Regions from separate parts of the Pseudoalteromonas sp. SG45-2 genome, predicted to be linked through region 2. Evidence: predicted binding sites of a transcription regulator. Region 2 holds the regulator's gene; each other region holds the start of a gene.
What was found. Region 2 encodes ArgR, which controls arginine synthesis, uptake and breakdown. Its sites were predicted from a motif close to ANTGAATANNTATTCANT; they were not measured.

Region 1: the regulator ArgR is predicted to act here: its motif matches at 2,138-2,155, upstream of argC (N-acetyl-gamma-glutamyl-phosphate reductase).
Region 3: the regulator ArgR is predicted to act here: its motif matches at 1,672-1,689, upstream of H5116_RS04080 (OadG family protein).

Annotation. Positions count from the first base shown of each region.
Region 1 covers NZ_JACJEO010000012.1:33,085-36,359, reverse strand. The annotation lists gene H5116_RS10360 (ornithine carbamoyltransferase) at 1-201, opposite strand, end outside; gene argB (acetylglutamate kinase) at 209-976, opposite strand; gene argC (N-acetyl-gamma-glutamyl-phosphate reductase) at 977-1,987, opposite strand; gene argE (acetylornithine deacetylase) at 2,212-3,275, shown strand, end outside.
Region 2 covers NZ_JACJEO010000008.1:174,856-178,130, forward strand. The annotation lists gene H5116_RS08015 (ABC transporter ATP-binding protein) at 1-199, shown strand, start outside; gene H5116_RS08020 (Dyp-type peroxidase) at 248-1,147, shown strand; gene argR (transcriptional regulator ArgR) at 1,155-1,622, opposite strand; gene mdh (malate dehydrogenase) at 1,848-2,780, shown strand; gene ispB (octaprenyl diphosphate synthase) at 2,865-3,275, opposite strand, start outside.
Region 3 covers NZ_JACJEO010000004.1:190,920-194,194, reverse strand. The annotation lists gene csrA (carbon storage regulator CsrA) at 1-138, shown strand, start outside; gene H5116_RS04095 (YcxB family protein) at 189-656, opposite strand; gene H5116_RS04090 (hypothetical protein) at 791-982, opposite strand; gene H5116_RS04085 (DUF1328 domain-containing protein) at 1,041-1,214, opposite strand; gene H5116_RS04080 (OadG family protein) at 1,734-1,979, shown strand; gene oadA (sodium-extruding oxaloacetate decarboxylase subunit alpha) at 1,991-3,275, shown strand, end outside.

The sequences.
Region 1 (3,275 bases), on a different contig from region 2:
ATGGCCACCAAGGCGGTTAATACCTATATCAAACGATAAGCGAGTACGTAAACTTTGTTTTTCAAACAATGTTACGATTGATTTTCCCGCTAATACATTGCTGTATTTTTCTGGTTTTGCTTTTATATCTTGCGCTAACTTTAATAAATTAAGTGCGCCTTCTTGGTCTAACTCTAAACCCGTTAAAAAATTCTCAAACATAATAAACCTATGGTGTAATCTTAGTTCCGACATGCTCGCCTTGTAGCAGAGCAGTTAAATTTTCTGGCTTTTGCCAGCTGGAAATATACACACCGCGTCGTAAATGTTGGGCAGCGTGAAGGCTGGTCTTAACTTTGACCTCCATCCCGCCCACAATTACTCCATTTGTAATTAAAGTATCAATGTGTTTTGTGTCAAGTTGATGTAACGGCTGTTTATTTTCGTCAAGCACTGCTTCAACATCCGTCATAAAAATAAGCTCAGCATTTAAGTTACTAGCAATAGCCGCTGCTGCTTCATCTGCATTTACGTTGTACCAAAGCCCTTGCTCATCAAAGCCTATAGAGCTAACAATCGGTAGGCGACCGATTTTAAGTAAATCATTAACAATAGAATCGTCGTTGCTTTTACATTTACCCACTAAGCAAAGCGCTTTTAGCTTTTGAGTGGCAGTAACACCTGCCTCAAAAAGGCTTAAGCCCACAGGCTTGTGCCCAGCACTAATAGCTTGAGTCATTAATTGTTTATTAGCGCAACCTGCGAGTGCACCCACTATATAAGGCATTTGCTCTGCTGGGCTAATACGTAATCCTTGGTGTTTAGCACTGGCAAAACCCGCTTGTTTTAACCATGTATCAACTAAAGCGCCACCGCCATGTACAATGACAAATTCATCATTTTTTTGCTCATTTAATACATCAAACAACGCTTTTGCTGCATTTTCTGTATTAAGTACTGCACCACCTAGCTTAATTACCCACGTTTTTTTACTCATTTAAAACGCTCCTTTTAATCCAGTGGTATGATCTAAATTCATAGAAATATTAATACACTGCAAAGCTTGTCCAGCAGCGCCTTTTAATAAGTTATCAATAGCAGACATCACAATTAACTGCGTTCCTTGTTGCTGCCAACCAATATCAACAAATGGCTGCTTAGCTACACCTTTAATTGAAGGTACTTTATCGCCTAATAAACGAATTAATGGCTCGCTCGAAAGTACTTGATAAGCCGATGCAACGTTTTCCTTGGTAACGCCTGGCTTAAGCTGTACATAAATAGTTTCTAAAATACCGCGCGGAAAGCTACCTAAGTGCGGTGTAAACAACACTTTGTGGCCAAGGTGTTGTTCAATTTCAGGGCCGTGGCGATGGTTAAACAAACCATAAGGTGCAAGCGACACTTCACAAAAATGTGTTCCTACACTGGCTTTACGCCCTGCGCCTGTAACGCCCGAAACCGCATTAATAATAATACTTTCGCTGCTTAATAAGCCTGCTTGCTTAAGCGGTTTTAGCGCATTAAGCGCTGCTGTTGGGTAACAACCTGCAACAGCAATTAGCTTTGCATTAGCGATAGCATCATGGTTCCACTCAGCTAGACCGTAAGCCGCTTCATTTAAAAGCTCTGGATGTTGATGCTCAAAACCATAGTAAGTAACGTAGTCGTCATTGCTTGCTAAACGATAGCCACCAGATAAATCAAATACCTTTTTACCCATAGCTAAAAATTGCGGCGCTAAATCAACACTTACTTTGTGATCGGTACATAAGCATACGTAATCAGCATCACTTTGAATGTCATCAAAAGCTGATACGCTAAGAGGAAGTAAAGGGCAATCTAGTAAGCCAAGGTGCTCTGGGTATAAATCACTTAGCAATTTATTTTTATCTAAGCTACCCTCAGATACATAACAGCCTGTTAAAGTTAAGTTTGGATGCTTAACAACTAAACTTGCTAACTCTGCGCCGCTGTATCCGCTTGCGCCAATAATCACTACATTCATTTGTTACTCGTTATCTTAAAATTAATTACTACTTATCTATAATGTTCGCTTAAACTAGCTTAGACGCTAATTAAGTCTTTTTTATTAATGAATTTTGATTATCGTCGCATTATTTTCATGGCGTTACTTTTAATATATTTATGCTTAAAAAGTGAATTGATATTCATCATAAATACTTTTATATTGTTATGCAATTAAATTGAATAATAATTTTGGATTTTTTTATGCCTTTGCCTTCGTTTATTTCCATGTACCAACAATTGATTGCAGCCCCTTCTATTAGTGCGATTGAAGACAACCTGTGTATGAGCAATAAAAACGTAATTGAACTCCTAGCCAGTTGGTGCGAAACAATCGGTTTTACGTGTGAAATTATAGAATTAGAAGGAGGTAAAGGGCGCTATAATTTATTAGCAAAACGCGGAGAAGGTGATGGCGGATTAATGCTAGCTGGTCATACCGACACAGTGCCTTTTGATGACAGTCGTTGGAATCATAATCCATTTAAACTTACCGAACTCGATAACAAATTGTATGGGCTAGGAAGTATTGATATGAAAGGCTTTTTTGCTTTTGTATTACAAGCGATTAGTGAACTTGATGAAAAGCAGCAAACTCAGCCTATTTTAATTCTTGCCACCGCCGACGAAGAAACTACGATGGCTGGTGCGCAACAAATATGTAAGCACCCTAATTTAAAACCTGCGCGTTGTATAATAGGCGAACCTACTGATATGACTCCAGTATTTATGCACAAAGGCCATATGAGTACAGCAATAAGAGTGGTTGGTCGCTCTGGGCATAGCTCCGATCCCGAACGTGGTCTTAACGCCATTGAAGTAATGCATAAAGTGATTACAAAATTGATGATCTTAAAAGAACAATTAAAGCATAAGTATTCAATAAACTACTTCGAAATCCCTTATCCAACATTAAACTTAGGTAATATTCATGGCGGCGATAACGCGAATAGAATTTGTGGTTGCTGTGAAATGCATATAGATATGCGCCCATTACCAGGTTTAAGTGTACAAGAACTACAAGCATTAGTACTCGATGCAACGAAAGAGATAAATCAGCAATACCCAAATGCGGTGAGCGTTATTGATTTACATGAACCAATACCGGCATTTAGTGGGAGCACCGACAGTGCTTTAGTAAAAATGGCTGAAAAAATAGCGGGGCAAAAAGCGGTCGCAGTAAATTACTGCACTGAAGCGCCGTTTATCCAGCAACTCGGTTGTGAAACGATTGTAATGGGCCCAGGCTCAATTAACCAAGCACACCA
Region 2 (3,275 bases):
GGCAGATAACCAAAGTGACAAATTCAGCAAGCGAGCTACAATCATAAGTCGTCGCTTTATTGGTTCGGCGTATGTTTATTCGGTTGTTATTGATGAACAAGAAATTGAAGTTGCTGCACAATATGGCCAGTCATTTGAAAATAATGATCAGGTTATAATAAAAATAAAACCTCACACGGTGAATTTTTTCGAATCGTAATTAATTTGTTATTCGCTGTGTTTTTATCTGTAAAACTAAGGAATAACAATGGCGCAAGCGCAATCAGGGATTTGTGCTGAAGCAAACTTACACGGTTTGCACTTATTTTTTAATGTGTTTGATGGTCAAGACGAATCACTTCGCGCAAAGTTAAAACAAGTAAGCGCTATAGAAGAAGAGTTTAGCGATCAATTTTCAGAATCAATGCTCTCTTGTATGGTTGCTATTGGTGCGCAATACTGGCCGCATATCCTCCCTGAATACATTCCAAGCGAATTACAGAGCTTTCCCAATATAACCCATAGCGATCACCAAATGAGCGTACAACCGTGCGATTTATTTGTGCAAATTCGCTCTGACCGTGAAGATGTTAACCATTTATTTGCGCTGCAAATTTTAAAATTATTTGCCCCCGATGTTGAGCTGGTGGAGCAAATTCGTAATTTTCGTTTTTTAGATGGTCGTGATTTTAACGGTTTTATTTATGGTGGCGACACCGCACATGGAAGAAAAAAGCGCGCTACGGCTTTAATCAGCAACCCTGGTAGCTTTGAAGATCAGGGGAGTTATATTCATGTTCAGCGTTATAAACATGATTTAACTATGTGGCAGCATTTATCATTGAGTGAGCAAGAGCAAATAATGGGACGTACGCGTCTTGATAACACGCTAATTACTCCAGCGGTCGAAACCAGCCATGCTTCGCGAAGTGAGCTAAAAGACGAAGACGGACAACCGCTACTATTAAATCAAAGCATGCCTTATGGCGACGTGTATGAGCAGGGAATGTTATCAATTACATGCGCTTGTACGGGCACCGCATTTGAAAAAGTACTTAATAGTCGTTTAGGGAAAGGGGATTGCTACGACCACTGGCTTGATTTTACTCAAGCCGATATGGGCTCTGCTTTCTTTGCACCTTCAATAGGGTTTTTAAAACAAATTTAGTTTGCTATTAAACTGTATCAAATAAAATGCGAACACGTTCAAGTGTTACATCTATTTCAGATATTTTAGCAGGAGCGATAAAAATAGTATCGTCGCCTGCAATTGTTCCTAGTACGCCATCTGCTTTACCTAATGAATCTAATAAACGTGCAATAAGCTGAGCAGCACCTGGGCTGGTACGAATGATGATCATCATTTCGTTGTGCATAATGTCGATTACCAATTGGCGTAATGGGCTTTTAGCCGTAGGTACACCCATTTCAGCAGGTAAGCAGTAAACCATTTCTTGTTTGGCATTGCGTGTGCGTACAGCGCCAAATTTACTTAACATGCGTGAAACTTTACTCTGACTTATATTGTCAAAACCTTGATCTTTTAACGCATCAACTATTTCGCCTTGAGAGCCAAAATTTTCTTCTTTTAATAGTGATTTAAATGCTTTTACCAGTGCTTCTTGTTTATCTTGTGGTTGCATAGTCTTTATTCGTTTTTGTTATTTATGCCGCAAATTCTACACAAAAATGAATAATTATGCAGCAGTTGTTTAGTTAACTTGCCAGTTTGATGCGTTAAATCACATAAGTTTACGACTATGGTCGAAAATATACTTGAAATAGACAGGATAAATTTGTTTTTAGTCGCTAATTTCATTATCTTAAGAGCCACAAATGTTTCCTACCTCAAATTACGGAGAATTCCAATGAAAGTTGCTGTATTAGGTGCTGCAGGCGGTATCGGCCAAGCGTTGTCTTTATTATTAAAAACAGGCTTACCAGCTGGCTCTGAATTATCACTTTATGATGTTGCACCAGTGGTACCAGGTGTTGCGGTTGACCTTTCTCACATCCCAACAGATGTTAAAGTTGCAGGCTTTGGCGCAGACGATTTAAATAAAGCGCTTGAAGGTTCTGACATCGTTCTTATCCCAGCGGGTATGCCACGTAAACCAGGTATGGATCGTGCTGATTTATTCAATGTAAATGCTGGCATCATCAAAACTTTAGCAGAAGGCATTGTTGCCAGCTGTCCTAAAGCGTTAGTAGGTATTATTACTAACCCAGTAAACGGCACAGTTCCAATTGTTGCTGAAGTATTCAAAAAAGCAGGTACTTACGACGCTAAACGCGTATTCGGTATTACTACGCTTGACGTTATTCGTTCAGAAGCATTTGTTGCTGAACTTAAAGGCGTAGACGTAGCAACTGTAAAAGTACCAGTAATTGGTGGTCACTCAGGCACAACTATTCTGCCTCTACTTTCTCAAGTTGAAGGTGTTTCTTTCACTGATGAAGAAGTTGCTGCACTTACTCCACGTATCCAAAATGCGGGTACTGAAGTTGTAAATGCTAAAGCAGGCGGTGGTTCAGCTACGCTATCTATGGGTGCTGCTGCAGCTCGTTTTTGTATGTCTTTAGTTAAAGGCCTACAAGGTGAAGAAGTTGTAGATTACGCTTACGTTGCTGTTGAAAATGGCGATGCAGAGTACTTTGCACATCCAGTACGTTTAGGTAAAAACGGTGTAGAAGAAATTCTTTCTTACGGCGAACTAAGCGCATTTGAAACAAAAGCAAAAAATGACATGCTTGAAACTCTGAAAAAAGACATCAAAGAAGGTGTTGATTTCATGGCGTAATAGCCGGTTTAAGCAACAAAAAGCCTGCATTTGCAGGCTTTTTTATTGCTCAGAATTAATGTCACACTGTGTAACTAGTTAAAACTAGTGGTCGCGGTCAACCGCAATACGGGCAAGGCTTATAAGTGCTTGCTTATAGTCAGACTCAGCTAAAAAGTCTAAACAGGCAATGGCTTTTTCGGCCTCAAGCTCTGCTTTTTGCATTGTAAACTCAAGCGCATTAGTTTGTTTTAGTGCAGTTAAAATTTCTTCTAAATGCTCCATACCATTACTGTGCTCTATTGCATCACGAATGAGCTGTGTTTGCTGCTCGCTACCATGTTGCATAGCATAAATAAGCGGAAGGGTTGGTTTGCCTTCAGCTAAATCATCGCCAATGTTTTTACCTAGCTGCTCAGCATCTGCATTGTAATCGAGTACGTCATCTACTAGTTGAAACGCAGTACCTAAATGCATACCGTATAGGTTTAGTGCATCAAGTGTCGCTTGGTCTTG
Region 3 (3,275 bases), on a different contig from region 2:
ACAGTTACTGTTCTAGGTGTTAAAGGAAATCAAGTTCGAATCGGTGTTAATGCACCAAAAGACGTATCAGTGCATCGTGAAGAGATTTATATGCGCATACAAGCTGAAAAGTCGAACCCTAATCCGGGCAATGCTTAATCAACACGTATACGTAGTTGAGTAATTAACTCAACTAGACTAAAAGCCACTCACTGAGTGGCTTTTTTGTTTATAAAAGCGAGTGTTTCAGGACTAAGTATTTGTTTTGATATGTACTGCATGCCGCTTTTGTTTTTAATAATAATACCTTGTTGGGTGTCTATTACTTCGCTTATATTTTGCCATTCTAATTGATAGCTTTTGTAATGATTAGCAGATTTAATACCTTCTTCATCAAAGGTAAGTGTTACCTCAGAGCCTGATGCTCTGCTGAGCATTTGTCTGGTTACCCACCATGGTCTGCGATAGTAAAAAGCGACGCACTCGAGTACCGCTAACATGATCATAAACGATCCTAAGTAATGATCGTCTAAAACATAAATGCCAAATAGACCAAGCGCAACTAACAACACAAGTAAAAAGTATTTAGGTTTTGCACGCTTACTATAAGGGAGTGACTCATCAAAACACTCGTAAAAGTAGGGTTTATCTAATGTGTAGGTGGTTGTGAATGCCATTTTGCCTTGCTTTAAATATCGTTTTTTTTATTTTAACAAGCTAACTGCTAAATGAGCAGCTTTATAGTCAGTGATTTTATTACTGGCACAAAAAAACGGCTCGAAAGCCGTTTTTTTTAGCGGTACAAGAAGAATTAACAGTTAGTTTCTTCAGCGTTCACGCCTTCTTTAACATTTTCACATGCATCTTCAACAGAGTTTTGCACATCAGTTACTGCTTCGTCGATACGTTCGCCAGCATCTTCTGCATGGTTGTCTTCACAACCCATCATGAAAAAACCTGCAAATACTGCGATTAGTGCTGCTTTTAAAGTTGTAGAGTTCATAGTGTAATTCCTTGTAAGTATTAATTAAATTTTAGTGTTTGTTAGATGAATGCTTTATCTACCTGGGTGATTTACCACGTAGTGCACCTGAAACTAATGAAATCACTAAAAGTACTAAAAAGATAAAAAATATAATTTTTGCTATACCAGCTGCGGCACCTGCGATGCCACCAAAACCTAACACTGCAGCGATTAAAGCAATAACTAAAAATGTAATTGTCCAGCGTAACATTGTTTTCTCCTTGGTTATCAAATTTGCTCATAATAACTAATGCCAGTTATATGCCAAAATTTATTTGGCATAAATATCAATTAGTTATGGGTTTTTGCTGTTATTCTAGCTATTAGTTGGTTAGTAACTTTTACGCTTTGTTATGTAAGTTATTCACACTGTTGCAAATAACTGCTAAATGTTCACTAAATAAACTTATTTTGGTAAGACCAATTAACAATTGGTGTGTGGCTTTGCATTTTATATTAAGAATTAGTGTTTATTTTTACTTAGCTTGATAGTTAATTAACAACTTCCATATAACTATTAGCTATAGTCGTTATTTCTTGTATGTATTGTAGAGCGCGTGATTGCTGAGTTATGGCATGTAAATTAATTGAGTGTTATGTTATTTATTGTTTAATTGGTTTTACCAATTTACAAGATGTAGACAAAGCGATTAGTTTTGTTATTATCCAGTGAATAAATATTTAATTAAATCGATTTTTTATTTTCGATATGGGTTTCAAGGGGAGAAAAATGGATATAGGTGCTCTACTCACAACGGCTGGTAACTTAATGCTTACTGGCATGGTTGGGGTGTTTGTATTTCTGTCGATATTAATTGGTGCAGTAACGCTTATGTCTAATTTGGTGACGCGCTTTAGCGAACCTGACGTGGCGACACCAGTTAAATCACCATCTTTTAAATCTCAAGGTGTGCCTAATGAGCACATCGCTGCTATTAGTGCTGCCATTGCTCAGTACAAATCAAATAATAAATAAGGGGCACACACATGGCTAAATTAAAATTAACAGAATTGGTATTACGCGATGCTCACCAATCATTATTAGCAACGCGTATGCGCCTAGACGATATGCTACCGATTGCTAGCAAATTAGACGATGCGGGTTATTGGTCTATTGAATCGTGGGGCGGTGCTACATTTGACTCGTGTATTCGTTATTTAGGCGAAGATCCTTGGGAGCGTATTCGTGCACTTAAAAAAGCGATGCCTAATACTAAACAGCAAATGCTATTACGCGGTCAAAACTTATTAGGTTACCGCCATTACGCTGATGACGTAGTTGAAAAGTTTGTAGAACGTGCACATAAAAATGGCGTTGATGTATTTCGTATATTTGATGCAATGAACGATGTACGTAACCTAGAAACAGCTATTAAAGCGGCTGTAAAAGTAGGCGCTCACGCTCAAGGTACTATTTCGTACACAGTTAGCCCAGTTCATACACTTGATATGTGGCTAACTCTTGCAAAGCAGCTTGAAGATATGGGTTGTCACTCAATTTGTATTAAAGATATGGCGGGTTTATTAAAGCCGTACGATGCTGAAAAACTAATTAAAGCACTTAAAGAAACTGTATCTATTCCAATTGCTATGCAGTGCCACGCTACAACAGGTTTAAGTACTGCTACTTACCAAAAAGCAATTGATGCTGGTATTGATATGCTCGATACCGCTATTTCATCAATGAGTATGACTTATGGACATTCCGCAACTGAAACTATTGTATCGATAGTTGAAGGGACTGAGCGTGATACTGAGCTTGATTTAAACCACCTAGAAGAAATTGCTGCTTACTTTAGAGATGTACGTAAAAAATATGCGGCATTTGAAGGTAGCTTAAAAGGGGTTGATGGGCGCATTTTATTAGCTCAAGTACCTGGTGGCATGCTTACAAACATGGAAAACCAACTTAAAGAGCAAGGCGCAGCCGATAAGCTTAATGAGGTTTTACTTGAGATCCCACGTGTACGTGAAGATCTTGGCTTTTTACCTTTAGTAACACCAACGTCGCAAATTGTTGGCACTCAAGCGGTACTTAATGTGCTAACGGGTGAGCGTTATAAAACAATTACTAAAGAAACTGCTGGCGTATTAAAAGGTGAATATGGCTTAACACCAGCACCAATGAATAAAGAGCTACAAGAGCGCGTGCTTGATGGAGCGGAAGTTATTACTTGTCGCCCTGCTGATAACATTGCACCTGAGCTTGCAACGCTTGAAGCTGAGTTATTAAAAGAAGCACAAGAGCAAGGTTTAACACTTGCTGATGATC